One region of the Limnohabitans sp. JirII-29 genome, then DNA from elsewhere that is predicted to be linked to it. Evidence: predicted binding sites of a transcription regulator. Region 1 holds the regulator's gene; the other holds the start of a gene.
The links. The regulator FNR, encoded in region 1, switches genes on or off when oxygen is low (the NO sensors DNR and NnrR bind a similar motif). The targets are predictions, from matches to a motif close to TTGATNNNNATCAA.

Region 1 (15,674 bases):
GCAGCTTTGGCTACGAGGCCTCCCACTTAGAAGTCTCAAAGGCCATGGCCGAGTTGAGTTTGTTGCCTGCGGTGCGTGCCGAACCCGACGCCTTGGTGGTGGCCGATGGCACGAGCTGTCGCCACCAAATTGCCGATGGCGCACAACGCCAAGCGGTGCACGTGGCCAAGCTATTGAGTGACCACCTCAAGCACCATGCCTGAAGGTGCGCGGGTCCGAGGGTGCTAAGGCACACAAGGACTGTGTGCCGCTGGTTATTGAGGCACCAAGCACCACGGCGCTTGGTACTCCACCAAGCCCATCCACAGCGCCCAGCCTGAACTGGCCATCAAGGCAGCACCCGCCAAGCGCACACCCCAGGCACCGCTGTTGTCACCCGCAGGCTTGAAGCCGCGCAAGCGCAGCCACAGCCAGGGCCCCAGGGTCAACACCACCGCACTGCCAAAGGCAAACAAGGCCATCACGCCAGCGCCTTCCCAAGGGCTGTTGCTCAAAGCGGCCACCAACAAGGCGCCGTAGAGCAAGCCACAAGGCATCAACGCCCACAACATGCCCAGCAGCATGGGGCCACCGCGTTGTAGCTTCAGGTGCGCGGTCATGGCCTGCACCTTGCGCCACACACCGCGGCCCACACCGTCTAGCCACAGCGGTTGCTCAGCGCGCCACAACAGCAGGCCACCGATCAAAAAAGCAAGGATATGAAACAAGGTCCAGACCGGGCGAAACACGGCCGACTGGGTGGTGAGCCAGCCCACCCCTTGCATGGTGGAAGCAGCCAATGCCCCTAAGGTGCTGTAACCCACGATGCGCCCCATTTGAAACAGCAGCATGGCGCGGGTGTCGCGCCCAGGGCCCACGCCTTGCTTTTGTGCGGCCCGCCCAATGCCAGCACACGCAGCGCCACACATGGCCAAGCAGTGTGGCCCGCCCGCCAGCCCCATCAGGAGTGCGGTGAGGGCCAAAGTAGAGTTCATCAGATGATTTTAGAGAAGCGCGCGCGGGTTCGGTCAGCTTGCAAATATTTGTCAAACACCATGGCCACGCCACGTACGAAAAACCAACCCAACTCGGTGACCTGAATGCCATTGCCATCCAGCGTGACCAAGCCCTGCGCTTGCATGTCCGCCAAGGTTTGAAGCTCGGTGGCGAAGTACTTTTTGAAATCCAGCAAATGCGCCACTTCGACCGACTCAAACAGGACATGGCCTTGGCACATCAAAGCCATGATGATGGTGCGGCGTACCAAATCGTCGCGAGACAAAGCCAAGCCGCGTTCTACTGGCAAACGCCCTTGGTCAAGCAGGTCGTAGTAAGCCTCTAAGGTTTTGACGTTTTGGCTGAACGTGGCCCCCACATGGCCAATGGCGGAGACACCCAGCGCGATCAAGTCGCAATCGGGCTGCGTGCTGTAGCCCTGGAAATTGCGGTGCAAGCGACCTTGGCGTTTGGCCACGGCCAAGGCATCGTTGGGCAAAGCAAAGTGGTCCATGCCCACGTACACATAGCCCGCGCCCATGAGCACACGCAATGCACTGGAGAGCATGACCAACTTGGCGCTGGCAGGCGGCAAGTCTTGGCTGTGAATGCGCCGCTGCGGTTTGAAGCGTTCTGGCAAATGCGCATAGCCATACAAAGCAATGCGGTCAGGGCGCAAGTCCACCACTTGGGCCAGAGTGCGTTCAAAAGTCTCAGGCGTCTGCATGGGCAGGCCGTAAATCAAGTCGATGTTGACCGAGTCAAAGCCCAGTGCGCGGGACGCGGCCACCAAGTCAAACACCTGCTGTGCAGGCTGAATGCGGTGCACGGCTTTTTGCACGTCGGGGTCAAAGTCTTGCACGCCAAAGCTCAGACGGTTGAAGCCCAGCAACGCCAAGGTGTTCAAACGCTCGGCGGTCACGGTACGCGGGTCAACCTCGATGGAGTATTCGCCACCGGGCGCAAATTCAAAATTGCGGCGCAACATGGCCATCAACGCGCGCAGCTCGTCATCGCTCAAAAACGTGGGGCTGCCGCCACCCAGGTGCAGTTGTGACACCGTTTGGCCTGCGCCTAAGTGCGCCACATTCAAAGCCACCTCGCGCTCCAGGTAGCGCAAATACTCAGCACCCCGCTCATGGTGTTTGGTGATGATCTTGTTGCAGGCACAGTAGTAACACAGCGCCTCACAAAACGGGATGTGGATGTACAAGGACAGCGGATAGGCTTTGACCGCCACGCCTTCGCGACGCTGTTGCAGCGCCTGCAAATAATCGCTCTCGCCAAAGGCCTCGACAAACCGATCGGCGGTGGGGTAGGAGGTGTAGCGTGGGCCTGCCACGTCGTAGCGACGCAGTAGATCTGGGCTCATCACATCGACAGGTCTTGAAGCCAGGTTGTTGGTTTGAGGAGAGGTCATCGATGGTTATCCTTTTCAGGAGGATAATGTGCCCATAAGTTGACTGACACACTTTGACCTGTATCAACTCACTGTTTTATCCCACCCTATGAGTATCCCTAGCATCAAAGTCGCTTGCTCCAACTGCAACTTGCGCGAGCTGTGTATGCCTTTGGGTCTGTCTGACGACGAACTCAATCGCATCGATGACATCGTGGCCATCCGCCGACGTGTGCCCCGTGGCGAAAGCTTGTTCAGGAATGGTGAAAAGTTCAACGCGCTCTACGCCATTCGTACCGGCTTCTTCAAAACCTGTGTCTCCTCAGAAGATGGTCGTGACCAAGTGACGGGCTTTCAGATGGCGGGCGAAATCATTGGCTTGGATGGCATCGTCAGCGACCTGCACACCTGTGATGCCGTGGCGCTGGAAGATGCCGAAGTGTGTGTGATGCCTTTTGACCGCATCGAAGAACTGTCGCGCGACATCAATGCCTTGCAGCGTCATGTGCACAAAATCATGAGCCGCGAAATCGTGCGCGAACACGGCGTGATGTTGCTGTTGGGCAGCATGCGCGCTGAAGAACGCTTGGCGGCCTTTTTGTTGAACTTGGTGCAACGCTTGCATGCACGTGGGTTTTCGCAATCCGAGTTGATTTTGCGTATGACGCGCGAGGAAATTGGCAGCTATTTGGGGCTCAAACTTGAAACCGTGAGCCGCACGTTTTCAAAATTTGCCGACGAAGGCATTGTCGAAGTGAAGCAGCGTCATGTGCGCATCTTGAACACCGAAGCCCTCAAGCTGTTGGTCAACGCACAAACGTGCCAGCCCACTTAAGCGCTTGCGCCCCAAACAAAAGGCCTGCTGATGCAGGCCTTTTGTTTGGAGTAAATCAAGTGTTCAAACAGGTTGCTCGCAGCAGGATTCTTGTTTAGGACATCCATCGGGCCGCTCGGTAGGGACCATCGGGCAACGGTTGGTTTCAAACGGAGACATGGACAACAAGGTGGTCAGCGCACTGGACCCTGCGGTGATGATCCAAAAGGCGAAAAAAGACAGGGTGTAAATGCCTTGACGCGACATCTCAACAGGTTGTCCGAACCATTGCATGTCTTGGGGGTCAAACATGGCAAACACCACGACTTCCAAAACACCTGCCACCAAAAAGGCGGGCCATACGATCCACATCATGCGTTGTGCCAACATCAAAATTCTCCTTGTTAGGAACTCGTCATCAGTGTAGGCCCGCTTGATGGTTTTCCATCATGGGGTTTTCGTGGGCATCTGCGCTTTTGGCGTCGCCACGTGGTTGCGCGCTTGCATGGCTGGCATCATCTGCTGCGCTTGTTCAGCTAGGGTTTTGTTGATGTTCAGGCCTTGGCGGTAATAGTCCTCAGCCACCACCGGATCAGGAATGCGGATGGCGATGGCCAAGGTCACGAACCCAGCCACCACGACCACCGCTGGCCCTGCAATGATGAGCCACACATGGCCGTACTTCCACCAAGGTTGCGTGTCGTGTTGTTGTTTCAATGCAGTCATAGGATTACCTCGGCACAATGAACACTGACTTCTCGACCACCGATTGGCCAGACTCCTGTGCTTGAATTTCAAACTCGATTTTGTGAGATCCAGCCTCAGCAGAACCATACGGGATATCGGCGCGCAACACAATCCAGCGAGCTTGAGCGGGTGCAACGACCACATCGGTTTCAGTTTCAATGCGTAGCTGTGGCAAACCTTTGACCGTCAAGTGGTAGGTCTGTTCAGACTCTGCTGCATTCATGATTTGCAGGCGATAGACGTTCTCTAAAGTGCCGTACTCGGTGATACGCGCCAGCGACGCGCGGTCGCGCACCACATCCACCTTGAACGGTGTACGCATGCTCAACGACACCAGCAAGCCCACCACCAACGCCACCAGGATCATGGTGTAGATCTGCACACGGGGACGCAACAAACGCATCCACATCTGACGTGGCGTCCATTTGTTTTCCATCGCGTTTTGTGTGGTGTAACGAATCAGGCCTTTGGCATAGCCCATCTTGTCCATCACGGTGTCGCAGACATCGGCGCACGCACCACAACCAATGCACTCGTACTGCAAGCCCTGGCGAATATCAATGCCCGTCGGGCATACCTGCACACACAAAGAGCAATCCACACAAGAACCTAAGTTGAGCGTGCCCAAATCGGCTTTGCGTGAGCGTGGGCCACGGGGTTCGCCCCGTTCGGTGTCATACGTGACGATCAAGGTGTCATGGTCAAACATGGCGCTTTGAAAGCGTGCATAAGGACACATGTATTTGCACACTTGCTCACGCATGAAACCCGCGTTGCCGTAGGTGGCAAAAGCGTAGAAAAACACCCAAAAGAGTTCCCATGAACTCATGTGGCTCAAAAAGAATTCCATGGCCAACTCACGAATCGGCGTGAAGTAGCCTACAAAGGTGAAGCCGGTCCAGATGGAAAAGAAAATCCAGATCAGGTGCTTGTACCACTTCTTCACCAGCTTTTCGAGCGAGAACTCGGCATCGTCCAAGCGCATGCGGGCTGAGCGATCACCTTCGATTTTTCGCTCAATCCATAAAAATATTTCGCTGTACACAGTTTGTGGACAGGCATAACCACACCACAAACGGCCCGCCACGGCAGTGAACAAAAACAGCGACAAGGCTGAGATCACCAACAAGCCGGTGAGGTAAATGAAGTCTTGTGGGTACAAGACCAAACCAAAGATATAAAACCTGCGCGAGGCCAGATCAAACAACACCGCCTGACGCGTGCCCCATTCAAGCCAGGGCAGACCGTAAAAAAGCAACTGGGTCAGGACCACCAAGATCCAACGCCAATAGGCAAAGATGCCTTCGACAGAACGGGGGTAGATTTTTTGGCTGGCCGCATAAAGCGAGACCATCGCCTCGTCCTCTGAGCCCGAAGGCTCAGGAACGATGGGGATGGTCTTGCGCTGCTGGGTGTCGTCAGAATTCAAAACAATTACTTCGCAGCAGCAGGTGTTTCAGGTTTGTTTGACATGCCCCACACATAAGCGGTCAGCACATGGATTTGGGATTCGGTCAAACGGCCCTCTTGAGCTGGCATTTGGTTGACCTTGCCACCATTGATCATGGCCGTGATGGCTTCTTCACCCCAGCCATGCAACCAGATCTTGTCGGTCAAGTTGGCAGAGCCCAAGGCTTGGTTGCCTTTGCCGTCCATGCCGTGACAGGCCGCGCAAGCACCAAACTTGGATTTACCCAACGAAGCACGCACCGAGTCATGCGGGCTGCCCGACAAGCTCAACACATAGTGCGACACGTTACGAATGTCCTCTGGTGTACCCACCGCAGCGCCCATCGGTGGCATTTGACCAATACGACCTTTGGTGATGGTCTCCTTGATCTTGTCAGGAGTGCCACCGTGCAGCCAGTCACCGTCGGTCAAGTTGGGGAAGCTCTTGGAACCGCGTGCATCAGAGCCGTGACACTGCGCACAGTTGTTCATGAACAAGCGTTCGCCCACCGCCATGGCTTTGGGGTCACCGGCCAATTGCTCAGGAGGCTGGGCTGTGAAAGCCGCATACAAGGGCTCCAACTCTTGGTTGGCTTTGGCCACCTCAGCGTCATACTGACCTTGCGACGACCAACCCAATTTGCCAGCAAAGCTGCCCAAGCCTGGGTAAGCCACGCCATACACCACCGCAAACACAATGGTGATGATGAACAGCCACAGCCACCAACGGGGCAATGGGTTGTTCATTTCGCGCAGGGTTTCATCCCACACGTGACCGGTGGTGCCGTCTTGCGTGTTGTGCGAAGAGACTTTGACTTTGGACGAGAACCACAGCAAAGCGGCGCAGTACACGATGCCCAAGATCGAGATGACGGCCACAAAAAGCGACCAAAAATTACTGGTGAAATCACTCATGATTCGATTCCTTTACACAGGCACTCAGGCCTAGTCTTGATCGAACGGCAACTGGGCAGCTGCGTCGAAATCTGTTTGGTTGCGCCGAGAAAAAGCCCACACCAAGATGCCAATGAAAATGGCAAACGAGAGCAAGGTCGTGGCGATGCGTAAGTCATTGACGTCCATGGAGAACCTCCTTACTTGAGCGCAAGACCGAGCGATTGCAAATACGCAATGGCCGCATCCAACTCGGTTTTACCCTTGACGTCTTCTGCTGACTTGGCAATTTCTTCGTCGCTGTAAGGCACACCCACCATGCGCAAAGCTTTCATGCGAGGCGCCATATCGCTGGGGTCCACCATGTTTTTCGACAACCATGGGTATTCAGGCATGTTGGACTCGGGCACCACATCGCGTGGGTTGTTCAGGTGCACACGGTGCCACTCGTCGCTGTATTTGCCGCCCACACGTGCCAAGTCAGGGCCCGTGCGCTTGCTGCCCCACTGGAAGGGGTGGTCATACACCGACTCGCCAGCGACCGAGTAGTGGCCATAGCGCAGTGTTTCAGCACGGAACGGGCGGATCATCTGCGAGTGGCAGTTGTAGCAACCCTCGCGGATGTACACATCACGTCCTGCCAATTGCAAGGCGGTGTAGGGCTTGACGCCAGTCACCGGTTCGGTGGTCGATTTTTGGAAAAAGAGCGGCACGATTTCAACGATGCCACCAAAGGCCACCGCAATCAAAATCAGCACGATCATCAAAAAGTTATTGGTCTCCACGCGCTCGTGGGAGAAACCTTTGGCGTTGTTATCAGACATGTAGGCTCCTCAAGCGTGTGCGGGGGCAGGAATAGCGACGCTGACAGCATTGCCCTGGGTGGCTGTTTTGACCACGTTCCAGAACATGATCAGCATGCCGCCCAAGTACAACAAACCGCCCATCACACGAATCACGTAGAACGGGTAAGTGGCTTTGACCGATTCCACGAAGGTGTAGGTCAAGGTACCGTCGGTGTTGACAGCACGCCACATCAAGCCCTGCATCACACCAGCAATCCACATCGCAGCGATGTAGAGCACGATGCCAATGGTGGCCAGCCAGAAGTGAACTTCAATGGCTTTGACGCTGTACATCTTTTTCTGTCCAAACAACTTGGGGATCAGAAAGTAGATCGACCCCATGGACACCAAGCCCACCCAGCCCAAAGCGCCCGAGTGCACGTGGCCCACGGTCCAGTCGGTGTAGTGGCTCAAGGCATTCACCGTTTTGATGGCCATCATCGGACCTTCAAAGGTCGACATGCCGTAGAAAGACAAGGACACGATCAAGAAACGCAAGATCGGGTCGTCACGCAATTTGTGCCATGCGCCCGACAAGGTCATGATGCCGTTGATCATGCCGCCCCAGCTGGGTGCCAACAACACGAGCGAGAACACCATGCCCAAAGACTGCGCCCAATCGGGCAAGGCGGTGTAGTGCAGATGGTGAGGACCCGCCCACATGTAGGTGAAGATCAAAGCCCAGAAGTGCACGATCGACAGGCGATACGAGTACACGGGGCGCTCGGCTTGTTTGGGAATGAAGTAATACATCATCCCCAAGAAACCTGCGGTGAGAAAAAAGCCCACGGCGTTGTGGCCGTACCACCACTGGATCATGGCGTCTTGTGCTCCGGCGTAGGCGGAGTAAGACTTCATCCAACCCGCAGGAATAGCGGCGCTGTTGACGATGTGCAACAAAGCCACCGCAATGATGAAGGCACCATAGAACCAGTTGGCCACATAAATGTGCTTGACCTTGCGTGTGCCCACGGTGCCAAAAAACACCACGGCGTAAGCCACCCAAACCACAGCAATCAACAAGTCAATTGGCCACTCCAGCTCAGCGTATTCTTTGCCCTGGGTAAAGCCCAAGGGCAAGCTGATGGCGGCTGCCACGATGACCAATTGCCAGCCCCAAAAGGTAAAGGCCGCCAACTTGGGTAAAAACAGCACCGTGTGGCAGGTGCGCTGCACCACGTAATAGCTGGTGGCAAACAAGGCACTGCCACCAAACGCAAAAATCACCGCGTTGGTGTGCAAGGGTCGCAGACGACCATACGTGAGCCAAGGGATGCCAAAGTTCAGTTCTGGCCAAGCGAGTTGAGAGGCGATGATCACGCCCACCAACATGCCAACCACGCCCCAAACCACCGCCATGATGGAAAACTGCCGGACAACGGTGTCGCTGTAGACGGCTTGTTGTGATGAGTTCATCGGTCACCTTTCATTTTTTTGCCAGTATCCATGATTACCCTTGGTTTCTTATTGATGCAAGTCAATCGTCACGAAGAATGCGCTCCCCTTCTTGGTCCACGCCTTCAAACTGCCCACGGTAAATAGCCCACCACAGGCCAGCCAAGATGCACAGCACCAAGAAGACCGAGAGCGGGATCAGTACATACAAAATGTCCATCAGTGTGCTTTCGTCAACCTTAAAGAATTCAAAACGACCCACAGCGAGCTCAGCGCCATGCCTAAGCCTGCCAACCACGCAGGCAACCACCCTGCCACGGCCAGAGGTACGCACACGGCGTTGTAGAGCGCGGCCCAGACCAAGTTCTGTCGCACCACCCGCAAGGTTTGACGGGCCAAACGCAAACTGGCCACCACCACCGACAACTTGTCGCCCATCAACACCAAGTCAGACTTGGACTGTGCCAGTGGCACCGCTTGGCCAAACGCCATCGACACATGGGCACCGGCCAGCACCGGACCGTCGTTCAACCCATCCCCCACCATGGCCACATGATGCCCCTCGGATTGCAAGCCCATCATGCGCGCTAATTTGTCTTGCGGGGTGCATGCACCATATGCCAAATCGATGCCAAGCTCTTGGGCCACTTGTTGCACCGCTTGCGAATGGTCACCCGACAACACATACACATCAACCCCCATGTCTTTCAGGGCTTGTACCGTCTGTGCCGCATCTTCACGCACGTCTTCGGATAACTGCCAACTGGCCAACCATTCGCCCTTGCGACACAAATGCACCTGCGCAGCACGCGCAAACTCAGGCACCACCACGCCCCAGTCGGCACAAAAAGTAGCGGACCCCAGACGCAACACATCCCCCAGCTGCCCTTGCAGGCCTTGGCCCACTGTTTCCACCACATCGTCGGCCATCAGGCGGGGCTGGTCAGATGCATCGTGCGCGGCCACCAACACCCGAGACAAGGGATGCAAGGAATGCTCCCCCAAAGCAGCGGCCCGTGCAAGTGCCCATTCCATGCTCAATCCGTCGTTGACAAACACGTGCGTGATGCGTTGTGCATCGCGTGTGAGGGTACCGGTCTTGTCAAAAATCACGGTGTCAATGCTGGCCAAAGCCTCCAGGGACTGTAGGTGTCGCACCAACACCCCTTGACGGGCCAAAGCACCTGCGGCAGCCAACATGGCGGCAGGCGTGGCCAAAGACAAAGCACACGGGCATGTCACCACCAACACCGCGACGGCCACCATCAAGGCATGGGCTGGGTTGGTTGGCCACCACCACGCAGCAGCCATGGCCGCCATCACCAAAACGCCCGCCAAAAATGGTTTCGCCACACGGTCGGCCAATTGCGCCAGGCGTGGCTTTTGCAGAGAGGCGTTTTCCATCAAGGCCACGATCTTAGAGAACCGGGTGTCTTCGCCCACCTGCGTAACACGCACCAACACAGGAGCCAACAAGTTGTGGCTACCCGCCACCACCTGCTGCCCTACGCCCCGCGATTGGGGCCGCGACTCACCCGTGAGCAAAGCTTCATCGGCCAAGGTTTGCCCTTCCAGAACAACGCCGTCTGACGGAAACCCCTCCGAGGGCAGCACGCGAATCACATCACCGGGCAACAAGCGCCGAACCGCGACACGCTCAAATGAACCATCGCCCGATTGACGCAACACACTGTCGGGCAAACGGTTCATCAAAGCCTCAAGGGCTCCGGCGGTTTGGTCACGCAAGCGCAACTCCAGCCAGCGCCCAGTCAACAAAAAGAAGACGAACATGGTCAGCGAGTCAAAGTACACCTCGCCCCCAAACATGCCAGTGGGCTCGAATGTGGCAGCCGAACTGAGCCCGAAGGTGATGGCCATGCCCAAAGCCACCGGCAAGTCCATGCTGATGCGGCGCAACCGGATATCGCGCAAGGCGCTGCTGAAAAATGGACCACAGGAAAAAAACACCACGGGCAAGGTCAGCACCCACGAAGCCCAGCGCAGCAATTGCACCATGTCGGGGGTGATGTCGCCCTCGCCCGCCACATAGGCCGGGTAGGCGTACATCATGACTTGCATCATGCAAAAGCCGGCCACCAGCCAGCGCCACAACGCACGGCGTGTTTCTTCTTGTCGGCGTTGTCGCAACGTGCTGTCGGCAGCGGGCAGCGCGCCATAACCCGCTGCGGCAATGGCGTGCAGCCACACAGAGGGTTTGACCACCGCTTCAGACCACACGACCTTGGCCCGGTGCGTGGCGGCATTGACTTGCACCGCACGCACACCAGGCACCGCCATCAACGCGGCCTCTACCGTGAACGCACAAGCCGCGCAATGCATGCCCTGGATCACCACATGCGAGTCCCACACCGCGCCTTGCGCAGAGGCGTCGGGTGGATGCGGTTGGCTGAAGCGCAACCACTCTTGACGGTCGTCAAGCAGCGCAACAGTCGAGGGGTCAAAAGACATGGAGGAGAGAGCCTAACGGGTTTGCGTGACACGCACTTGACATGGGTCAAGAGTGGGCCCCAAGACTGCGTTAAGCTTGAGCCTGTTCACAACAAAGGAGCTCTTGTATGTACAAACGAATTTTAGTGGCCACCGATGGCTCGACCTTGTCCAAAAAAGCAATCACCAGCGCGATTGATTTGGCAGCACTGAGTGGCGCTGAATTGGTGGCTGTGAAAATCACGCCACGTTACCCACAGAGCTACTTTGAAGGTTCGTTGCCTTTGGCCCAAACCGAAGTTGCCAAGATTGAAAAACAGTGGACGGACAACGCACAAAAAGTGTTGGATGCTGTGGTCAAAGCCGCCAAAGCCAAAGGTGTGACAGCGAAGGCGGTGGTGGTCAAGTCAGACATCGTGTCAGATGCCCTGATTGCTGCCAGCAAAAAGCACAAAGCTGATTTGATCGTCATGGCTTCGCATGGCCGTCGTGGCATCAAGCGCTTGCTGTTGGGCAGCGAAACCCAACAAGTGCTGACGCACGCCAGCATTCCAGTGTTGGTTCTGCGCTAAGCGCTCCCCACTCAGCAAAAAAGCCGGACATGTCCGGCTTTTTGTTTGGGCGTTTGCCAACCAACGTCAGGCTGTGATGCGCGACTTCGCCTCTTGGTACTCACGCTTCAAGCGCGCCACCAAGTCGGCTGCTGGCACCACTGCCTTGACAGCACCAATGCCTTGGCCGCAACCCCAGATGTCTTTCCAGGCCTTCTTGGCATCACCGCCAAAGTTCATGGCGCTCGGATCGCTCTCAGGCAAGTTCTCTGGGTCCAACCCCGCTTTGCGAATGGACGGTGCCAAGTAGTTGCCATGCACCCCGGTGAACAAGTTGCTGTAGACGATGTCGTCCGAGCTGGCATCGACCACGGCTTGTTTGTAATCGTCCGCAGCACGCGCTTCTTCGGTGGCAATGAACGCTGAGCCAATGTAGGCAAAGTCAGCCCCCATGGCTTGGGCCGCCAACACTGCGCCTCCCGTGGCAATCGAGCCACTCAACGCCACGGGGCCGTCAAACCATTCGCGGATTTCTTGAATCAGGGCAAACGGGCTCTTCACACCTGCATGCCCACCCGCGCCGGCGGCCACAGCGATCAAACCGTCCGCACCTTTTTCAATTGCCTTTTTGGCAAATTTGTTATTGATGATGTCGTGCATCACCACACCACCATAGCTGTGGGCGGCGGCATTCACATCTTCACGTGCACCCAGCGAGGTGATGATGATGGGCACCTTGTATTTCACGCAAAGCGCCATGTCGTGCTCTAAGCGATCATTGCTTTTGTGCACGATTTGGTTGACCGCAAACGGCGCCGCGGGCTGATCTGGGTGATCGCGGTTGTACGCTGCCAAAGCCTCGGTGATCTCCATCAACCATTCCTCCAATTGCGCGGCAGGTCGGGCGTTGAGTGCGGGCATCGAGCCCACCACCCCCGCCTTGCACTGTGCAATCAGCAGCTTGGGGTTGCTGATGATGAACAACGGCGAGGCAATGACCGGAAACTTGAGTTGCGCAAAAACGGGGGGTAATTTGGACATGGTGTCTCCGTGTTGATCTCAAAAAGCCTCAAGCGCCATGTCGGTCACGCTGTCCGCACCATCCACAATGCTGTCGCGCACACCGGGCACTTTGGACAAGATGTGGTCGGCATAAAAACGTGCCGTGGTGATTTTGGCTTGCATGAAAGCCACGTCCTCGCCTTTCGTCAGCGCCTCTTGAGCCACCAACAAAGCACGTGCCAACTGCCAACCCGCGACCAAATTGCCAGTGAGCATGAGATAGGGCACGCTGCCTGCGAAGACGGCATTCGGGTTGCTTTTTCCTCCTGCCACCACAAAGTCCACCACGTTCAAAAACGCCTCACGGGCCGCTTTCAAGCGCGCGGCCACGGCTGTGGCATGGGCGCTGCCTTGCTGGATCAACTCAGCCTCGGTACGCGCAATTTGCGCGGCGATGCCCTTGGCGGTTTGGCCGCCATCACGTCCGGTTTTACGCCCCACCAAGTCGTTGGCCTGGATGGCGGTGGTGCCTTCGTAGATGGTCAAAATTTTGGCGTCGCGGTAATACTGCGCCGCACCGGTTTCTTCGATGAAGCCCATGCCCCCGTGCACTTGCACGCCCAGGCTGGTGACTTCCAAACTCATCTCGGTGCTGAAGCCTTTGACCAGCGGCACCAAGAATTCGTAGAAAGCCAAATTGTCTTTGCGTGTCGCGGCATCGGGGTGGTGGTGCGATGCGTCATACGCGGCAGCAGCCACCGAGGCCATGGCACGACAACCTTCGGTGTAAGCACGCATGGTCATGAGCATGCGGCGCACATCGGGGTGGTGAATGATCGGCGCGCTGGTTTTCATGCTGCCATCCACCGGACGGCTTTGCACGCGGTCGCGGGAGAACTGCACCGCTTTTTGGTAAGCACGTTCAGCAATGGAAATGCCTTGCACGCCCACCGCATAGCGAGCCGCATTCATCATGATGAACATGTACTCGAGGCCACGGTTTTCTTCGCCCACCAGAAAGCCCACAGCGCCGGGTCCGGCGCTGTCTGCAACACCGCCCACCGTGCCGTCGCCATACTGCAGCACCGCCGTCGGGCTGGCCTTGATGCCCATCTTGTGCTCAATGCTCACGCACTGCACATCGTTGCGTGCGCCCAGTGAGCCATCGGCATTCACCATGAATTTGGGCACCACAAACAAGCTGATGCCCTTCACGCCCTCAGGCGCCCCTTGCACACGCGCCAACACCAAATGGATGATGTTTTCGGCCATGTCGTGCTCACCGTAGGTGATGAAAATTTTGGTGCCAAACACCTTGTACGTGCCATCTGGCTGTGGCTCGGCGCGGGTACGCACTGCGGCCAAATCGGAACCTGCTTGCGGTTCGGTCAAGTTCATGGTGCCGGTCCACTGACCTGACACCAGTTTGTCGAGGTAAGTGGCCTTCAAGGCATCAGAACCTGCGGTCAACAACGCTTCAATCGCGCCATCGGTCAACATCGGGCACAAGGCAAAACTCATGTTGGCCGAGTTGAGCATTTCGCCACATGCAGCGCCAATCGTTTTGGGCAAGCCCTGACCACCATACGCAGCCGGGTGTTGCAAGCTCTGCCAGCCACCTTCGGTGAACTGCGCATAGGCCTCTTTGAAACCCGGTGTGGTGGTGACCTTCCCGTCTTTGAAGAATGAGGGGTTTTTGTCGCCCTCCCAATTCAAAGGCACCAACACAGACTCATTCAACTTGGCGCACTCTTCGAGCACGGCTTGGGCGGTTTCAATGCCCATGTCTTCGAAGGCCGGAATTTGCGCAATCTGATCTAGGCCAGCCAGATGTTGCATGTTGAACAGCATGTCTTTGACGGGTGCGATGTAGCTCACGGTGTGTCTCCAAAAATCAATGCAACAGAAAAAAAGGCACCCCTCAGGGTGCCTTTTGAAACGTTTCTTACAGCGCTGCGACCAGCTCAGGCACAGCGGTGAACAAGTCGGCCTCCAGGCCAAAGTCCGCCACGCTGAAGATCGGTGCCTCGGGGTCTTTGTTGATCGCCACGATCACCTTGCTGTCTTTCATCCCCGCCAAGTGTTGAATGGCCCCACTGATGCCACACGCCACATACAACTGCGGTGCCACGATCTTGCCCGTTTGGCCCACCTGCCAGTCGTTGGGCGCGTAGCCCGCGTCCACCGCCGCACGGCTGGCTCCCAAGGCCGCGCCCAGCTTGTCAGCCAGCGGCGTCATCACTTCGTTGAACTTTTCAGCGCTGCCCAAAGCGCGGCCACCCGACACAATGATCTTGGCCGCGGTCAACTCAGGGCGGTCGCTCTTGGTGACTTCACGCCCCACAAAGCTGCTTTGGCCCGAGTCAGCCACTGCCGCCACGCTGTCGGTGCTGGCGGAGCCACCGGTGGCGGCTGCCGCATCAAAGCCTGTGGTGCGCACGGTGATCACCTTGGTGGCGTCTGTCGACTGCACCGTGGCCATGGCGTTGCCCGCATAAATGGGCCGCTCAAAGGTGTCGGGGCTGTCCACGCGGGTGATGTCGCTGATTTGCCCCACATCCAACAGCGCGGCCACGCGGGGTGCCACGTTTTTGCCGCCTGCCGTGGCTGGAAACAGGATGTGGCTGTAGCTGGCTGCCACGGCCAACACTTGGGCCGCCACGTTTTCTGCCAAGCCGTCGGCCAGGGTGGCGCCATCGGCGTGCAGCACTTTGGCCACGCCAGCAATTTGGGCTGCGGCTGCGGCGGCGGCTGCGGCGTGGTGGCCCGCGACCAGCACGTGCACGTCACCACCCATGGCCAGAGCTGCGGTGACGGTGTTGAGGGTAGACGCCTTGATGCTGGCGTTGTCGTGTTCTGCAATGACGAGAGATGTCATGGTGTGTGGTCCTTGATCGGTTCTGCGTGTGCTTAGATAACTTTGGCGTCGTTTTTGAGCTTGTCCACCAGAGCGGCCACGTCGGCCACTTTGATGCCCGCGCTGCGCTTGGGCGGCTCGCTGACTTTCAGGGTCTTGATGCGCGGGGCTACGTTGACGCCCAGGTCTTCGGGTTTGAAGACATCGAGTTGCTTTTTCTTGGCCTTCATGATGTTGGGCAAGGTCACATAGCGCGGCTCGTTCAAGCGCAAGTCGGTGGTGATCACCGCTGGCAGGC
Region 2 (15,674 bases), on a different contig from region 1:
CAACAACCCATCTCTGCTGGCAGAACTCACCGGGATAGATGTCGTGGCAGACTTTCGCAGCCGGGATGTTGCTGCGGGAGGGCAAGGTGCCCCCTTGGTGCCACTGTTTCACCACCACATGTTTGCGCACGATAGGCACACCGTGGGCGTCCTCAACTTAGGCGGGATTGCCAACCTCAGCGTGCTGTCCCCCTCAGGTGATGTGCAAGGCTTTGATTGCGGCCCTGGCAACGCCTTGCTCGATCATTGGTGCCAACAACACACCGGTCAGCCCTTTGACGACGACGGTGCTTGGGCGCGCACAGGTCAGGTGATTGCGCCCTTGTTGCAAGCTTTGTTGAATGAACCGTTTTTGCATCAAGCACCGCCCAAGAGCACGGGCCGTGACTTGTTCAACCCAATCTGGCTAGCGCAACAGCTTGAAGGCTTGGCGTTGGCAACGCCCGCCGATGTGCAAGCCACGCTGACAGAATTCACTGCACGGGCCTGTGTGAACGATGTCCTGCGTTATGCACCCCAAGCCACCGAGTTGATGGTGTGCGGTGGCGGTGCTTTAAATGGTTGGCTGATGACACGTTTGCAAAGCGGGTTGCCGCAACTCAAAGTCGTGTCCACCGCTGAGCGCGGGTTGCCGCCTTTGCAAGTTGAAGCCACGGCCTTTGCATGGCTCGCCCGCCAAACCATGTTGCGCCTGCCGGGCAACTCCCCAAAAGTAACGGGCGCACAAGGCGCCCGTATCTTGGGTGGTGTGTTTCCGGCCTAGAGGTCTGGAAACGATTCGTCCGTGAGGGACGGCGTGTTAAACCGAGAACGAAGAACCGCAACCACAGGTGGTTGTGGCGTTGGGGTTCTTGATGACGAACTGAGCGCCCTGCAAGTCTTCTTTGTAGTCAATCTCAGCACCCAACAGGTACTGGTAACTCATGGCATCGATCAACAAAGACACATTGTTTTTGGTCATGGTGGTGTCGTCTTCGTTGACCACTTCATCGAAGGTGAAACCGTACTGAAAACCTGAGCATCCGCCACCCTGCACAAATACGCGCAGCTTGAGATCAGGATTGCCCTCTTCCGCAATCAAATCTGCCACTTTGGCAGCAGCGCTGTCCGTGAAGACGATCGGGGTGGGCATTTCGGTTTGAATGTTTTCAGCAACTGCGCTCATGGGGACTCTCCAAATTCAAGGTTTAAAGTATAGCGCTTTAGTCGGGAATACCGATCACATTCTGAAGTAACTCGGTACTTGATGGGGGCTTTCGGTGCGTCATGCCTTGCCAACAAAAAAGCCGCAGCGGCGAACCGGTGCGGCTTTTGGGCACAACAGAAAGCGGATTAACGCTTGCTGAACTGCTTGCGACGACGAGCAGAGTGCAAGCCGACCTTTTTACGTTCCACTTCGCGGGCATCGCGGGTCACATAGCCTGCGGCTGACAACACAGGCTTCAAGGCTGCGTCATAGTCGATCAGGGCGCGGGTGATACCGTGACGCACTGCACCTGCTTGACCCGACTCACCACCGCCGTGCACGTTGACTTGAATGTCAAATGCTTCGCCGTTGTTGGTCAACATCAGGGGTTGCTTGGAAATCATGATCGAGGTTTGACGGCCGAAATATGCGGCGATGTCTTTGCCATTGATCGTGATCTTGCCAGAGCCTTTTTTCAGAAACACACGAGCGACGCTCGATTTGCGACGGCCAGTGCCGTTGTTCCATTCACCAATCATGTCAGCTCCTTAGATGTCCAGCACTTTAGGCTGTTGCGCGGTGTGGGGATGCTCAGCACCGCCGTACACCTTGAGCTTTTTGATCATGGCGTAACCGAGTGGGCCTTTAGGCAACATGCCCTTGACGGCCTTCTCGATGGCGCGGCCAGGGTGCTTGGCTTGCATGTCGCGGAAGTTGGTGGCTGTGATACCACCGGGGTAACCGGAGTGACGGTAGTACACCTTGTCCAAAGATTTGGTGCCCGTGACCTTGATCTTGGATGCGTTGATGATGACGATGAAGTCACCGGTATCGACGTGAGGCGTATAAATGGCTTTGTGTTTGCCGCGCAAACGGAGGGCAACTTCGCTGGCTACCCGTCCGAGCACCTTATCGGTGGCGTCAATCACAAACCACTCATGCACCACGTCAGCGGGTTTTGCGCTGAATGTAGACATAGTTAAATCCTAAAAGGAGAGTTGGTTTGCAGGGCCCTTTTCCACGGTCGGCGTTCTTCTGATGAGAACCTCTTAGGTGGGATGTGCTTTTTTCAAAGCCTCTGCCGCGGGACCACTCGTTCGCTGCAGAGCCAGAAATTATACGCAAAATCAAGGACTTGGCGCAAGTCAATCACTCCAAGAGCAGAAACGGCGGGTTACCATCCCTGCCTATGTTCAGTTACCGCCACGCTTTTCACGCCGGAAACCACGCCGACGTTCTCAAACACCTGACCCTGATTGCCACCTTGCGCCACTTGATGCACAAGGACGCAGGCATTCAATTGGTCGACACCCACGCGGGCGCAGGTCTGTATCGCCTAGATGGCGACTACGCGGAAAAAAGTGGCGAGGCCGCCGATGGGGTACTCAAGCTCAAGGGCTTGCCCGCAGATGAACAGGTCGAGGCCTTGAAAGACTACCTCAGCATCGTGGCCAGTTTCAACGACAAGGGCAGCTCGCGGGTCTACCCTGGATCGCCCTTCATCATCCAGCGCTTGATGCGCCATGAAGCACGCGATCGGCTCAAGCTGTTTGAACTCCACCCCACCGACCACAAATCGCTGACTGGCAATATCCAACAACTCGAGGCCGGCCGCACCATCAGTGTGGCACGACAAGACGGGTTTGAGGCTCTGAAAGCCTTGCTCCCTCCCCCGGTGTCATCCAGCGGTTCACGCCGCTCCATGGTGCTGATCGACCCCAGCTACGAACTCAAAACCGACTACTACCGCGTGTTGGAATGCATCCAGGATTGCCTGAAGCGCTTTGCCACCGGCACGTATTTGGTGTGGTATCCCATCATTCCTCGCCCTGAAGCGCACGATTTACCGCGCAAACTCAAAACCATGTGCAGCCAATTGAAAAAGCCCTGGCTGCATGCCACCCTGGCCATTGGACGCGCCACCGGCGGAGACGACACAGGTTTGAGCGCGAGCGGTATGTTTTTGATCAACCCGCCCTACACCCTCAAACCCCAGCTCAACGAGGCCTTGCCCGTTGTGGAGAAAGCCCTGGGTCGCGGCCCAGGACAGGGCTGGAGCGTCGAGTCGGGCGGCTAACCCCCTCAGGAAAACCACTAGGCATTGCGCCCAATTAACCGACCAATCGGTCGGTTAATTTCTTATACTGCCCTCCGGCGCCCCATTTGACCGGCGCAGGAGTGGTTCATGTACACCCAATCATTCAACGTTCCGGACAAGACGGACGAAACCCCTGGCGCCGCACTCAAAGCGGTGGCCACACCTTTGCACACCAACGACGCCGCATTGCAAGCGGCATTCGATGCACGCATAGATGCTGATGGTCGCATCGAGCCACAAGACTGGATGCCCGAGGCCTATCGCAAAACCTTGGTGCGGCAAATCAGCCAGCACGCGCACAGCGAAATTGTGGGCATGCTGCCCGAGGGCAATTGGATCAGCCGCGCGCCCAGCTTGAAGCGCAAAGCAATTCTGATTGCCAAGGTGCAAGACGAGGGCGGACATGGCCTCTATCTCTACAGCGCAGCCGAAACCTTGGGCACCAGCCGCGACCAAATGCTCGATGCCCTGCACAGTGGACGCGCCAAGTACAGCTCCATCTTCAACTACCCCACGCTCACTTGGGCCGATGTGGGCGTGATCGGTTGGCTGGTTGACGGTGCGGCGATCATGAACCAAATCCCACTCTGCCGTTGCTCCTACGGGCCTTATGCCCGTGCCATGGTGCGCGTGTGCAAAGAGGAGTCGTTCCACCAGCGTCAAGGCTACGAGGCTTTGCTGGTGATGATGACGGGCACACCCGAACAAAAGGCCATGGTGCAAGACGCGGTGAACCGCTGGTGGTGGAAATGCTTGGCCATGTTTGGCCCGCCCGATGCCGACAGCCCCAACAGCGCACAAGGCATGCGCTGGGGCATCAAGCGCATCAGCAACGACGACTTGCGTCAAAAGTTCGTCGACGCCACCGTGCCCCAGGCCAAGGTCTTGGGCGTCACATTGCCTGACCCTGATTTGAAGTGGAACGAAGAACGCCAGCACCACGACTACGGTGCCATCGATTGGGACGAGTTTTGGGCCACCGTCAATGGCGACGGCCCTTGCAATAAAGAGCGCTTGGGCACCCGTGTGAAAGCATGGCACGAAGGCCAATGGGTACGCGATGCAGCCCTGGCCCACGCCCGAAAACAACAAGCCAAACAGATGAAGGAGGCGGCATGACCACCACCCCAAACACCAAGGCCCTGAGCGAGTGGCCGCTGTGGGAAGTTTTCATTCGCAGCAAACAAGGCCTGGAGCACAAACACTGCGGCAGCCTGCATGCCAGTGATGCAGAGCACGCCCTGCAAATGGCACGCGACGTGTACACCCGCCGCCAAGAAGGGGTGAGCATTTGGGTGGTGCCCTCCAACACCATCACCGCCAGCGCACCCGATGACAAAGCCGAGCTGTTCGACCCCGCCGGTGACAAGATCTACCGCCACCCCACGTTCTATGAGATTCCCGACGAAGTGGGGCACATGTGATGCAGGTTACGGCCTCCACCGACTACCTCTTGCATTTGGCAGACAACGCCTTGGTGCTGGGCCAGCGCAATGCCGAATGGTGTGGGCATGGCCCCATCCTGGAAGAAGACATTGCCATGTCCAACATCAGCCTGGACCTGATTGGTCAGGCGCGACTGCTTTACCAGCACGTGGCGACGCTCAAAAACGACGGTAGCACCGAAGACCGTTTGGCCTACTTCCGCGATGCGGCTGAATTTCGCAACTACACCCTGGTGGAGTTGCCCCACCACGGACCGTTGGTGGGCTACGCGATCGACAACCGCGACTACGCCACCACCATCGTGCGTAACTTTTTGTACAGCGCTTTGATGGCTTTGGTGTGGGAGCAGTTGCAACACGCCCACGACACGCAATTGGCGGCCATTGCCAGCAAGTCACTCAAAGAAGTGCGCTACCACTTGCGCCACGCACGCGATTGGCTGATCCGCATGGGCGACGGCACGGATTTATCGCAACGCAAAGCTCAAGACGCCCTAGACCACTTGATGCCTTACACCCAGGAGTTTTGGCGGGCCTCTGACTTTGAAACACAAGCCGTCCAAAACAGCTGCGGCGTCGACATGACAGCCCTGCAACAAAACTGGATGACCTTGCTTCAAGAGGCCACCACAGAGGCCTGCCTCGATCTACCCAGTGACGCAGGCTTTGTGACCACCGGGAAACAAGGCGTGCACTCTGAACATCTGAGCTTCTTGCTGGCCGAGATGCAAAGCTTGGCACGCGCGCACCCACAGGGCGTCTGGTGAACACAGCGACGACAGCCCCCACGCTGGACCAGGTGTGGGCGGCACTTGACGCCCTCACCGACCCGGAAATTCCAGTGGTGACCTTGCGCGAGATGGGCATCTTGCGCGACGTGCGCCTGGGGGCAGACGGACACACGGTCGAGGTGGTCATCACGCCCACCTACAGTGGCTGCCCGGCGATGGAACAAATTGAAGACGATGTGCGTGCCAGCGTGACTGCACTGGGCCTTCAGGCTCGCGTGATCAGCCAACTGGCCCCCGCGTGGACCACCGACTGGATGAGTGAGGTGGCACGCCAAAAATTGCGTGACTACGGCATCGCTCCTCCATCCGCCTGTGGTCAGCCCACACAGGTGGTTCAGTTTGCCCGCCATCGCGCTGCGCCTGATGTGGTGCCCTGCCCACGTTGCGGCTCGCACGACACCACCGAAACCTCACACTTTGGCTCCACCGCCTGCAAAGCACTCTACAAATGCCTGCACTGCATGGAACCGTTTGACTATTTCAAACCCTATTGATTCACAGGCAACACACCATGTCGGCAACCTCTCGCTTTCATGAACTCACGGTGTCTCGCATCGACCCCGAAGCCGCCCGAGCGGTGGCCATCACGCTCGACGTCCCCCCGGCATTGCGCGAGCGCTTTGCCTTCCAACCCGGTCAGTTCCTGACCTTGCGTGCCACGATCAACGGGGCCGATGTGCGCCGCAGCTACTCGATTTGCTCCACGCCCAGCGTGTTGACACAACACGGACAATTGCAGGTGGGTATTCGCGCGGTGGATGGCGGCGTGTTCTCCACCTGGGCCACCACCCAACTCGCAGTCGGCGCGACCCTGAGCGTCATGCCACCCGAGGGACGCTTCACCGTTCACCGTCCACGGGCCTTGCACCGCGTGGGCTTTGCAGCGGGCTCTGGCATCACACCCATTTTGTCGATCATGGCCAGCAGCATGGAGGCGCAACCCGAATCCAAATTCACCTTGGTCTACGGCAACCGACGCATGGACAGTGTCATGTTCAACGAAGCGCTGCAAGACCTCAAAGACCGCTACCCCAGCCGACTGACCCTGATCCACATCCTGTCTCGTCAGGCGCAAGAGGTGCCCCTGCTGGAGGGCCGCATCGATGGCGACAAAGTGCACGCCATCATCCAAGCCTTCTTGCCCGTGAAAAGTATGGACGAGGTGTTTGTGTGCGGCCCCGAGGCCATGATTGATGCCACCGAAGCGGCGTTGTTGCAAGCGGGCGTACCGGCCAAACAGGTACACACCGAACGCTTCACCGCCAGCACGCCCGCAGCCCCACGTGTCAGCACACACACCACCGACACCAATCCCAAGCACGCCATACAGCTTCGTATCGTGCTCGACGGCAAACCCCATGAGCTGAGCATGCAGCCCCATGAACATGTGCTGGACGTAGCCTTGAATGCGGGACTCGATTTGCCTTACTCCTGCAAAGGGGGGGTGTGCTGCACCTGCCGCGCCAAAGTCATGGAGGGCAGTGTGCGCATGAGCAAGAACTTCACCCTGGAGCCCTGGGAAATGCAACAAGGCTTTGTGCTCAGTTGCCAGGCTTGCCCCACCAGTGAGACGTTGGTGGTGAGCTTCGATGAGCGTTAAAACGCACGTCTGAGCAGGTACAAAAAAGCCGCGCACCAAGCGCGGCTTTTTCATGGTGAACGAGGCGATCAGAAGCGGTAGCCGACGCCAACGCCGACCAATAAAGGATCAAGCTTCAAAGTGCCTGCGTTTGCACCGGCAGAACTGTAAACATCCGTCTTTAAGTTCACCTTCTTGACATCCAAGTTCACAGACCATTTTTTGTCGAGTGGCACATCTACACCCACCTGAAAAGCAGTGCCGAAGCTGTGGTTGTCCAGTTGATAACCCTGCAAGCTAACGCTTGAAATTTTGGTGTAGTTGATACCGGCACCGATATAAGGCTTGTATCCGCCCAAATCAGTGAAGTGGTATTGCAGTGTCAATGTGGGGGGTAGATGCTTAAACGTCCCCAAATAAGCGCCATTGTTTGTGACGGTCTGTGACTGGGGAACAGTCAAAATCAATTCAGCAGCAACGTTCTTGTTGAAGAAATAAGAAATGTCCACTTCTGGAATTGTTTTGTTGTCAACAGCCAAACCGAAACCAGCATTGGTCAGACTTGCGGAATTGTCATTGGCCATCTGAAGATTGACCGCACGGGCACGAACCAACCAAGGGCTTTCTTGCGCGGCCACATGACCGACAACCAACATACCAACTGCTGCTGCGATGAGAATTTTTTTCATGATGTTTCCTTGAGCTCTACTCGGGGCTATTCCCGTGGTGTCTATTGCACCGCAATGGTTGTGTGCGCAACTTGATGCGCATCAAACCCGACGCGGCGAAAAGATGACTTAGATCAAGAAAACAAGTTTTGCGAATCAAAGCGGGACGTACTGCAAGCCCACACGGAAATCGCTCAAGCGCGTCAGAAGCGATAGCCCAAACCCAGACTCACAACACGTGAATTGATTTTGGTGTCCACCGTTTGCCCAAACGCAGAAATATCGGACCGAAAGTTAGATCGCTTCACATCCAAGTTCAAAGAAAAGCGGTCATCGAGCGGCACATCCAACCCAACTTGCACAGCAGGTCCCCAAGTGTGGTTGTTCATCAAAATATCTTGATAGCCCGGTGCCGTGAACGTCAAGGTGGAGCTCTTGGTGTAGGTGATCCCTGCGCCGACATAGGGCTTGAAAATCGACCAACTGTCAGCGTGGTACTGGAGCATCAATGTCGGAGGTAACTTTTGAAAGGTTCCAACAGATGTCCCATTCGCATACACCGACTGATTTTTCAGCGCCGTGTAGCCAACCTCCAGCGCCACGCGCGGCGTAAAGAAATAGCTGACATCCACCTCAGGCATAGCTTTTTGATCCACCGACATTTGGATGTCATTGGGCACATAGCTCAACTTAGGTTGCACTGCGCGCACACGCAGCACCCAAGGGCTGTTTTGGGCCCAAGCGGTAACAAAAGATGCCGAAAAGATCACTAAAGCAACAAAAACTTTAAGCATATAACTCCAGTTATATTAATTGTAAGAATTGTTAAATTCTATATTAATATTTCTTTAGTTGTATTTTTATCATTATTTGTTGATTAATGGCGTCTTATGAACATCGGATATGCGCTCAAACTACCAGACCTAAATTGCGACAAATGGCCAAGGTCGCAGCGCTCTGGTTCATGCTGTAAAAGTGCAGTCCAGGCGCCCCCGCGCTGCGTAATTGATCGCACAAATCAGTCACAACATCCAAGCCAAATGCCTTGATCGAGGCCAAATCATCCCCAAAGCCCTGCAAGCGCAAACGAATCCAGCGCGGAATTTCGGCCCCACAGGCATCCGAGAAACGCAGCAATTGCGAAGAACTGGTGATGGGCATGATGCCGGGCACGATGGGCACATCCACGCCGAGTTTTTGCACGTCTTCGACAAAACGGAAATACGCATCACTGTTGTAAAAATATTGGGTGATGGCCGAGTCCGCGCCTGCTTTGACCTTGGTGGCAAAAGCTTGCAAGTCGGCCTCAGCCGACTTAGCTTGCGGGTGAATCTCAGGGTACGCCGCCACTTCAATGGCAAAGTCCTGCCCGGTTTCCGCACGAATGAATGCCACCAAATCGCTGGCGTACTGAAACTCGCCGCTGCCGCCATAGCCACTGGGTAAATCACCACGCAAGGCCACCAAGCGGCGAATGCCCATGGCCTTGAAATCGGCCAGTTGTTGACGCACGCTGTCACGCGTGGCGCCGATGCATGAAAAGTGCGACGCAGCAGGCACGCCCTCAGCCAAGATTTCATTCAAGGTCGACAACGTACCCGCCTGGGTCGAACCACCGGCGCCATAGGTGACCGAGCAAAACTGGGGCTTCAAGACATACAAGGCTTGGCGCACAGCACGCAACTTCTCGGCACCCTCAGCCGTCTTGGGTGGAAAAAACTCAATGCTCAGACTGTTGTTCGTCACGACGCGCTCCTATCCAAAATTCTTTGTTGCCATCGCCTCCGGCAATGGCGCTGGGCCAGTAGCCCAACACGTTCAATCCAAGGTCTGCGCACGCCTTGCGCAAGCGCGCTTCCACCTTGGGGTAACTGGCAGGGTCTTTGACCAAACCGCCTTTGCCGATATCACCAGGCTGCAATTCAAACTGCGGCTTGACCAACATCAGCACATACCCCGCAGGCTGGAGCATAGGCAACAGGGCTGGCAGCACCAAGGTCAGCGAGATGAACGACAAGTCGCCCACAATCAGATCAAAGCCTTGCACTGCCTCGGGGATTCGCTCGTCAGGAAACGCTAACTCGCGCGCATTGATGCGCTCAACACACACCACACGGGGGTCGCTGCGCAAACTCGGGTGCAATTGGCCGTGACCAACGTCTAGCCCGACAACTTGCGCCGCTTCATGTTGCAGCAAGCAATCCGTGAAACCTCCGGTGCTTTGTCCCACATCCAGGCAACGCATGCCGCTGACAGACAAGCCGCTGTCACGCAAAGCGCCTTCGAGCTTCAAGCCACCGCGCGAGACATAACGCGACTCCGCGTTATCCAGCAACTGCACCTCGCACCCTGGCGGCAACACATCGCCATTTTTGGCCACGCGTTGCCAGGCTGTCGCGCCCACGCGCCATTGAACGCCCGAGGTAATCAACCGCTGCGCCTGAGAGCGCGACGCGGCCAAGCCCCGGTCTACCAATAACTGGTCAGCGCGCACCGCAGATCAATAGCGGTAGGCGTCAGGCTTGTAAGGGCCTTGCTTGGGCACGCCGATGTATTCGGCCTGCTCATCGCTGAGTTCGGTCAGCATGGCGCCGACTTTCTTCAGGTGCAAGCGAGCGACCTTCTCGTCCAAGTGCTTGGGCAACACATAGACCTTGCCCACGTCGTAACCTTCGGGATGGCAGAACAGCTCAATCTGCGCAATGGTTTGGTTGGCAAACGAGCTGCTCATCACAAAGCTGGGGTGGCCGGTGGCACAACCCAGGTTCACCAAGCGGCCTTTGGCCAGCAAGATGATCTTTTTGCCGTCGGGGAACACCACGTGATCGACTTGGGGCTTGATCTCGTCCCAGGTCAACTTCTCCAGAGACGCCACATCGATCTCGTTGTCAAAGTGACCGATGTTGCAGACGATGGCTTCGTCTTTCATGGCGGCCATGTGCTCGTAACGGATCACGTTTTTGTTGCCGGTGGCCGACACAAAAATGTCGGCCTTGTCTGCCGCGTATTCCATGGTGACCACTTTGTAGCCTTCCATCGCGGCTTGCAATGCGTTGATCGGGTCAATCTCTGTCACCCACACTTGGGCGCTCAAAGCACGCAAAGCCTGAGCACTGCCCTTGCCAACGTCGCCATAACCAGCGACCACGGCCACTTTGCCCGCAATCATCACATCGGTCGCGCGCTTGATGGAGTCCACCAAGGATTCGCGGCAGCCATAGAGGTTGTCGAACTTGCTCTTGGTCACCGAGTCGTTGACGTTGATGGCGCGGAACATCAGCGTGCCCTTGGCCGACATTTCTTTCAGGCGGTGCACGCCTGTGGTGGTCTCTTCGGTCACGCCCAAAATCTCGGCGCTCTTGCGGCTGTACCAAGTGGGGTCCTGAGCCAGCTTGGCCTTGATGGCGGCAAACAAACAGGTTTCTTCTTCGCTGCTGGGGTTGTTCAACAACGACGCATCGCGCTCGGCGCGCTTGCCCAGGTGCATGAGCAAGGTGGCATCGCCACCGTCGTCCAAGATCATGTTGGGGCCTTCGCCAGCCGTGTTGGCGGCGCCAAAGTCAAAGATACGGTGGGTGTAGTCCCAGTACTCGGTCAATGTCTCGCCCTTGGTGGCAAACACAGGGGTGCCTTCGGCCACCAAAGCGGCAGCCGCATGGTCTTGTGTCGAGAAGATATTGCACGAAGCCCAGCGCACTTGGGCACCCAAGGCTTGCAAGGTTTCCACCAGCACGGCCGTTTGAATGGTCATGTGCAAGCTGCCCGTGATGCGTGCGCCTTTGAGCGGTTGCGCTTTGGCGAACTCTTGACGAATGGCCATCAAACCGGGCATTTCGGTTTCGGCAATCTTGATTTCTTTGCGGCCCCAGGCGGCCAAGGACATATCGGCCACGACGTAGTCGGTGGCTTGGGTGGGTTTGAGAACAGCGTTCATGGTCAGGCTCCAAAAGGTTCAGGGCCACTGACGCGTACAAACTAAGCACAAGGGATTTGTCCGAGGTGCTCACCTCACGTTGTCAGTGGGTGAGCGCGGTTGGGAATTAGGGTCCGAGCCTCACTGAATCTAGATCGACTCAGCTGCAGCGCTCCTCGGTGCAAATATTTTAGTGCAGTCTGGCAATACCAAAACCGCAAATACTGGTTGCATTTTTGTTTTAACAAAAAATTCAAAAGTAATATTAAAATTATCAAATGATCAATCGGCCGTTACTTTTGTTTATAAAACGTCAGCTCCCTCGGGAACGGCGCAACAGCTTTGACGTCTATTACGTGTTTTTTTCGTTCACCGCCGCCGTGGGGACCACGTTGATGGCGCTCGTGATGCTCTGGCTTGAACAATCGCGTATTGCCACTTCGGCCTGGATCGGAACACTGGTGCTGATTGGAACCCTGGTTTGGTGGACCCAGGGCCTGTCCGATTTTTGGGCTCAGACCATTTTTGAGAGCACGCTCATGTGGTTGGTGATTTACAACTCATGGCACACGGGCGGCGTCACATCGCCGAGCATGATTTTTTTAGGCACAGTCCCCGTTCTTCCCTTGTTTTTCTCTAGCTCGCGCCGTTTTGTCTTCTTTTGGCTGTTCGTGTCGCTCGTGGGCATGCTGCTGACTCTCACCCTACAACTCAACCACCTCATCCCCATGCGCGCGGATCAAACTTGGCAAGACCTGGTGTTCAGCGCCACGATGTATGCCTTTTTGGCCTATACGCAATGGAGTTTGATAGATGCCGTGGAGTCCACCAACACCTTCACACTGCGGAAAATCAATCGGTCGAACCAACGCCTACAGCGCTTGTCACACGACTTGCAGCGCGCCAACTCACACAAAGACCAGTTCTTAGCCATTGTGAGCCACGAAATGCGCACACCTTTGAACGCCGTCATGGGCTTTTTGAACCTCATGGACACCGACGAACGCATCAACCATCAAGCCAAAGAATTCGTCATAGGCGCACAAAACGCTGCGGCACACCTACTCACGGTGATCAATGACTTGTTGGATTACTCGCAAATTCAAAACGGCAAAATCACACTCAACCCACAGACCTTCAACCTGCACACCATGCTGCACAACACGCATGGGTCGTTGATGCCACGGGCAATTGACTTCGGGCTTTCCTATAACCTCTACATCGATCCTCAGGTCCCCGAATGGATCAAGGCAGACCAGCACCGCTTGACCCAAGTCCTGATCAATCTTCTTGGCAATGCCCTGAAGTTCACCGACAAGGGCCATGTCAACACCCAGGTGTATTTCGAGCCATCCGAAAAAACGCCGCAAAGCGGGACCCTGTGCGTTGATGTCACAGACAGCGGGCCTGGCATTGCACTGGCTGAACAAGCCCGCATCTTCGAACCCTTCGTTCAACTCACACGCATCGACACACGCGCCAACGCACGAGACGCCCTGCGCGGCAACGGGTTGGGTTTGAGCATCACCGACACGCTGGTCAAAAGCCACGGCGGACAACTCACCGTGCGCAGCGCCGTCGGCCAAGGTTCGACGTTCTCATTTCGTATCCCCGTTCACATCGCGCCTGCCCCGCACAAGCCATTGCCAACCCTTGACCGTGTGGACACCAGCGCCTTCAAACTGCTCATCGTGGATGACCATGCCGTCAATCGCTTGGTCGCCAAAGCCACACTGCAACGCGCCATGCCAAACGCGCACATTGAAGAAGCCGAAAACGGCCTCACAGGCTTTGCCAAGATGTGCGACACCCAGTACGACGTTGTGCTGCTGGACTTGGTGATGCCAGACATCGACGGCATTGAAGTGATGCGTCGTGTGCGCAACACTTTGCCATCGCCACTCAACACAGTCCATGTAATTGCACTCACAGCCAACGTGGCCAACGAAGCGCTCATTGCCTGCAAAGAAGTCGGAATGGATGAAGTCATGTCAAAACCATTTGACCGACACACATTGGTCAACCGTGTCTTGCACTACTGCCTCAAAAACCAATGATCACACGCCCTCTACTCGTCGCCATCAAGCGCGTGCTGCCTCATAAACGACGCAGCACGCTAGACATTTATTACGTTTTCTTCTCTCTGTCCGCACAAATTGCGTTGCTGATATTTGGTCCCTTGTTTTACAGCCTCGGCGAGACCGGCATCGCCATCGTCAGCATGATTGGGTTGGGTTGTATCGCCGCGAGCTTTGCTTTGTGGCTCAAAGGATTGCCCCGCTTTTGGGCGCAATCGATCGATCAGGCCACCATGATGGGGATGATTTTTTACGTTGCTTGCACAGACGGCGGTATGCGCTCTGCTGCCATGGTGTGGCTGGTGATCGTGCCCATCTTGCCCTTGTTTTCATCCAACTCACGCAAAGTGGTGAGCTTTTGGTTGTCTGTATCTTTCGGCTGCGTGGTCACCATTTTGGTTTTGCAACTCACCGGCACGATCCAATTAATCGGTCCACAGAGCTGGGGGCTGATGATCAAAGATGCCTTGATGTACTCCCTTTTGCTTTACGCGCAGTGGAGCTTGATTGATGCGGTCGACTCCATGAATGCCACCTCCTTGCGACACACCACACGCGCCAACGAAAGCCTGAAACGGCTGTCGCAAGATTTGCGACAAGCCAACGCGCACAAAGACCAGTTTCTGGCCATCGTCAGCCACGAAATGCGCACGCCCTTGAACGCTGTGATGGGCTACTTGAGCTTGATGAGTACCGACGAACGCATGAACCGCGAATCCAAAGAGTTCGTCACCGGCGCTCAAAACTCTGCGGCACACCTGCTGACTGTGATCAACGACTTGCTCGATTACTCTCAAATTCAAAACGGCAAGATCACCATGAACCCGCAGGTGTTCAACCTGCACACCATGTTGCGCACCACCCACAGCACACTGAGCCCAAGGGCCATTGATCTTGGGCTGGACTACCGCTTACACATCGCGCCGAACGTCCCTGAGTGGATCAGTGCAGACCAACACCGTCTGACCCAAGTGCTGATCAACCTGCTCGGCAATGCGCTGAAATTTACCGACACCGGCCATGTCCATATGCGAGTGTCATTCACACCGTCAAACAGCACATCGCAAAGCGGCGAACTGTCGGTCGAGGTGGAAGACACGGGGCCCGGCATCGCGCCCGAAGCACAAGCACGCATCTTCGAACCATTTGTTCAACTGACACGAACACATATTTCTGCGTCTCGGCGCGACGCACTGCGCGGCAACGGACTAGGTTTGAGCATCAGCGATACCCTGATCAAAAGTCACGGTGGCGAACTCACACTGCGCAGTGAGGTGGGCCAAGGATCGACATTTGCTTTTCACATTCCCGTGCTCTTGGCGCCCGCGCCTCAAAAAGCAGCCCCTGTCTTAGAGCGCATCGACACCACGCCCCTCAAGCTATTGATCGTGGACGACCACGCGGTCAACCGCTTGGTCGCCAAAGCCACCATACAACGCGCCTTGCCCAACGCACAAATCGAAGAGGCTGAAAACGGCACCATCGGTCTGTCCATGATGAGCGCCAATCGGTATGACTTGGTGCTACTGGACTTGGTGATGCCAGATTTGGACGGCATCGAGGTCATGCGCCGTGTGCGCAACACCCTCCCATCGCCCTTCAAAGATGTGCACGTCATTGCGTTGACGGCCAACGTGGCAGACGACGCGCTCAAGGCCTGCAAAGACGTGGGTATGGACGAAGTCATGCCCAAACCCTTTGACCGACACACCTTGGTCAACCGCGTATTGCACTACTGCACGCCAAGCGGCTCAGAGGTCACGGCATGAGCGTGTCGCGCCTCTGAGCAGAGGCACACAACAACTCGGGCGTCTATGATCCTGGGTTGATTGCTGCTCCCACCCCATGACCACTTACTTGAATGAAGTGCGCCGCCGGCGCACCTTTGCCATCATTTCCCACCCCGACGCGGGCAA

Region 2: B9Z39_RS13300 (OmpW family protein) is a predicted target of FNR. The motif match lies at 7,860-7,873, and genes of this name have one in related genera.

Annotation. Positions count from the first base shown of each region.
Region 1 is NZ_NESB01000001.1:172,742-188,415, reverse strand. It holds gene B9Z39_RS00910 (FAD-binding and (Fe-S)-binding domain-containing protein) at 1-203, shown strand, start outside; gene B9Z39_RS00905 (sulfite exporter TauE/SafE family protein) at 255-974, opposite strand; gene hemN (oxygen-independent coproporphyrinogen III oxidase) at 974-2,395, opposite strand; gene fnr (fumarate/nitrate reduction transcriptional regulator Fnr) at 2,484-3,209, shown strand; gene B9Z39_RS00890 (hypothetical protein) at 3,273-3,578, opposite strand; gene B9Z39_RS00885 (FixH family protein) at 3,636-3,914, opposite strand; gene ccoG (cytochrome c oxidase accessory protein CcoG) at 3,919-5,364, opposite strand; gene ccoP (cytochrome-c oxidase, cbb3-type subunit III) at 5,370-6,299, opposite strand; gene B9Z39_RS00870 (cbb3-type cytochrome c oxidase subunit 3) at 6,330-6,467, opposite strand; gene ccoO (cytochrome-c oxidase, cbb3-type subunit II) at 6,479-7,102, opposite strand; gene ccoN (cytochrome-c oxidase, cbb3-type subunit I) at 7,112-8,539, opposite strand; gene ccoS (cbb3-type cytochrome oxidase assembly protein CcoS) at 8,601-8,738, opposite strand; gene B9Z39_RS00850 (cation-translocating P-type ATPase) at 8,738-10,987, opposite strand; gene B9Z39_RS00845 (universal stress protein) at 11,095-11,538, shown strand; gene B9Z39_RS00840 (nitronate monooxygenase family protein) at 11,605-12,558, opposite strand; gene B9Z39_RS00835 (acyl-CoA dehydrogenase) at 12,577-14,397, opposite strand; gene B9Z39_RS00830 (electron transfer flavoprotein subunit alpha/FixB family protein) at 14,465-15,397, opposite strand; gene B9Z39_RS00825 (electron transfer flavoprotein subunit beta/FixA family protein) at 15,430-15,674, opposite strand, start outside.
Region 2 is NZ_NESB01000008.1:107,096-122,769, reverse strand. It holds gene B9Z39_RS13350 (anhydro-N-acetylmuramic acid kinase) at 1-763, shown strand, start outside; gene erpA (iron-sulfur cluster insertion protein ErpA) at 800-1,165, opposite strand; gene rpsI (30S ribosomal protein S9) at 1,333-1,725, opposite strand; gene rplM (50S ribosomal protein L13) at 1,735-2,163, opposite strand; gene B9Z39_RS13330 (23S rRNA (adenine(2030)-N(6))-methyltransferase RlmJ) at 2,376-3,263, shown strand; gene paaA (1,2-phenylacetyl-CoA epoxidase subunit PaaA) at 3,372-4,403, shown strand; gene paaB (1,2-phenylacetyl-CoA epoxidase subunit PaaB) at 4,400-4,708, shown strand; gene paaC (1,2-phenylacetyl-CoA epoxidase subunit PaaC) at 4,708-5,496, shown strand; gene paaD (1,2-phenylacetyl-CoA epoxidase subunit PaaD) at 5,493-6,014, shown strand; gene paaE (1,2-phenylacetyl-CoA epoxidase subunit PaaE) at 6,032-7,120, shown strand; gene B9Z39_RS13300 (OmpW family protein) at 7,189-7,788, opposite strand; gene B9Z39_RS13295 (OmpW family protein) at 7,971-8,561, opposite strand; gene metF (methylenetetrahydrofolate reductase [NAD(P)H]) at 8,677-9,513, opposite strand; gene B9Z39_RS13285 (TlyA family RNA methyltransferase) at 9,488-10,261, opposite strand; gene ahcY (adenosylhomocysteinase) at 10,268-11,701, opposite strand; S-adenosyl-L-homocysteine riboswitch at 11,786-11,864, opposite strand; gene B9Z39_RS13275 (ATP-binding protein) at 12,088-13,737, shown strand; gene B9Z39_RS13270 (ATP-binding protein) at 13,734-15,527, shown strand; gene B9Z39_RS13265 (peptide chain release factor 3) at 15,604-15,674, shown strand, end outside.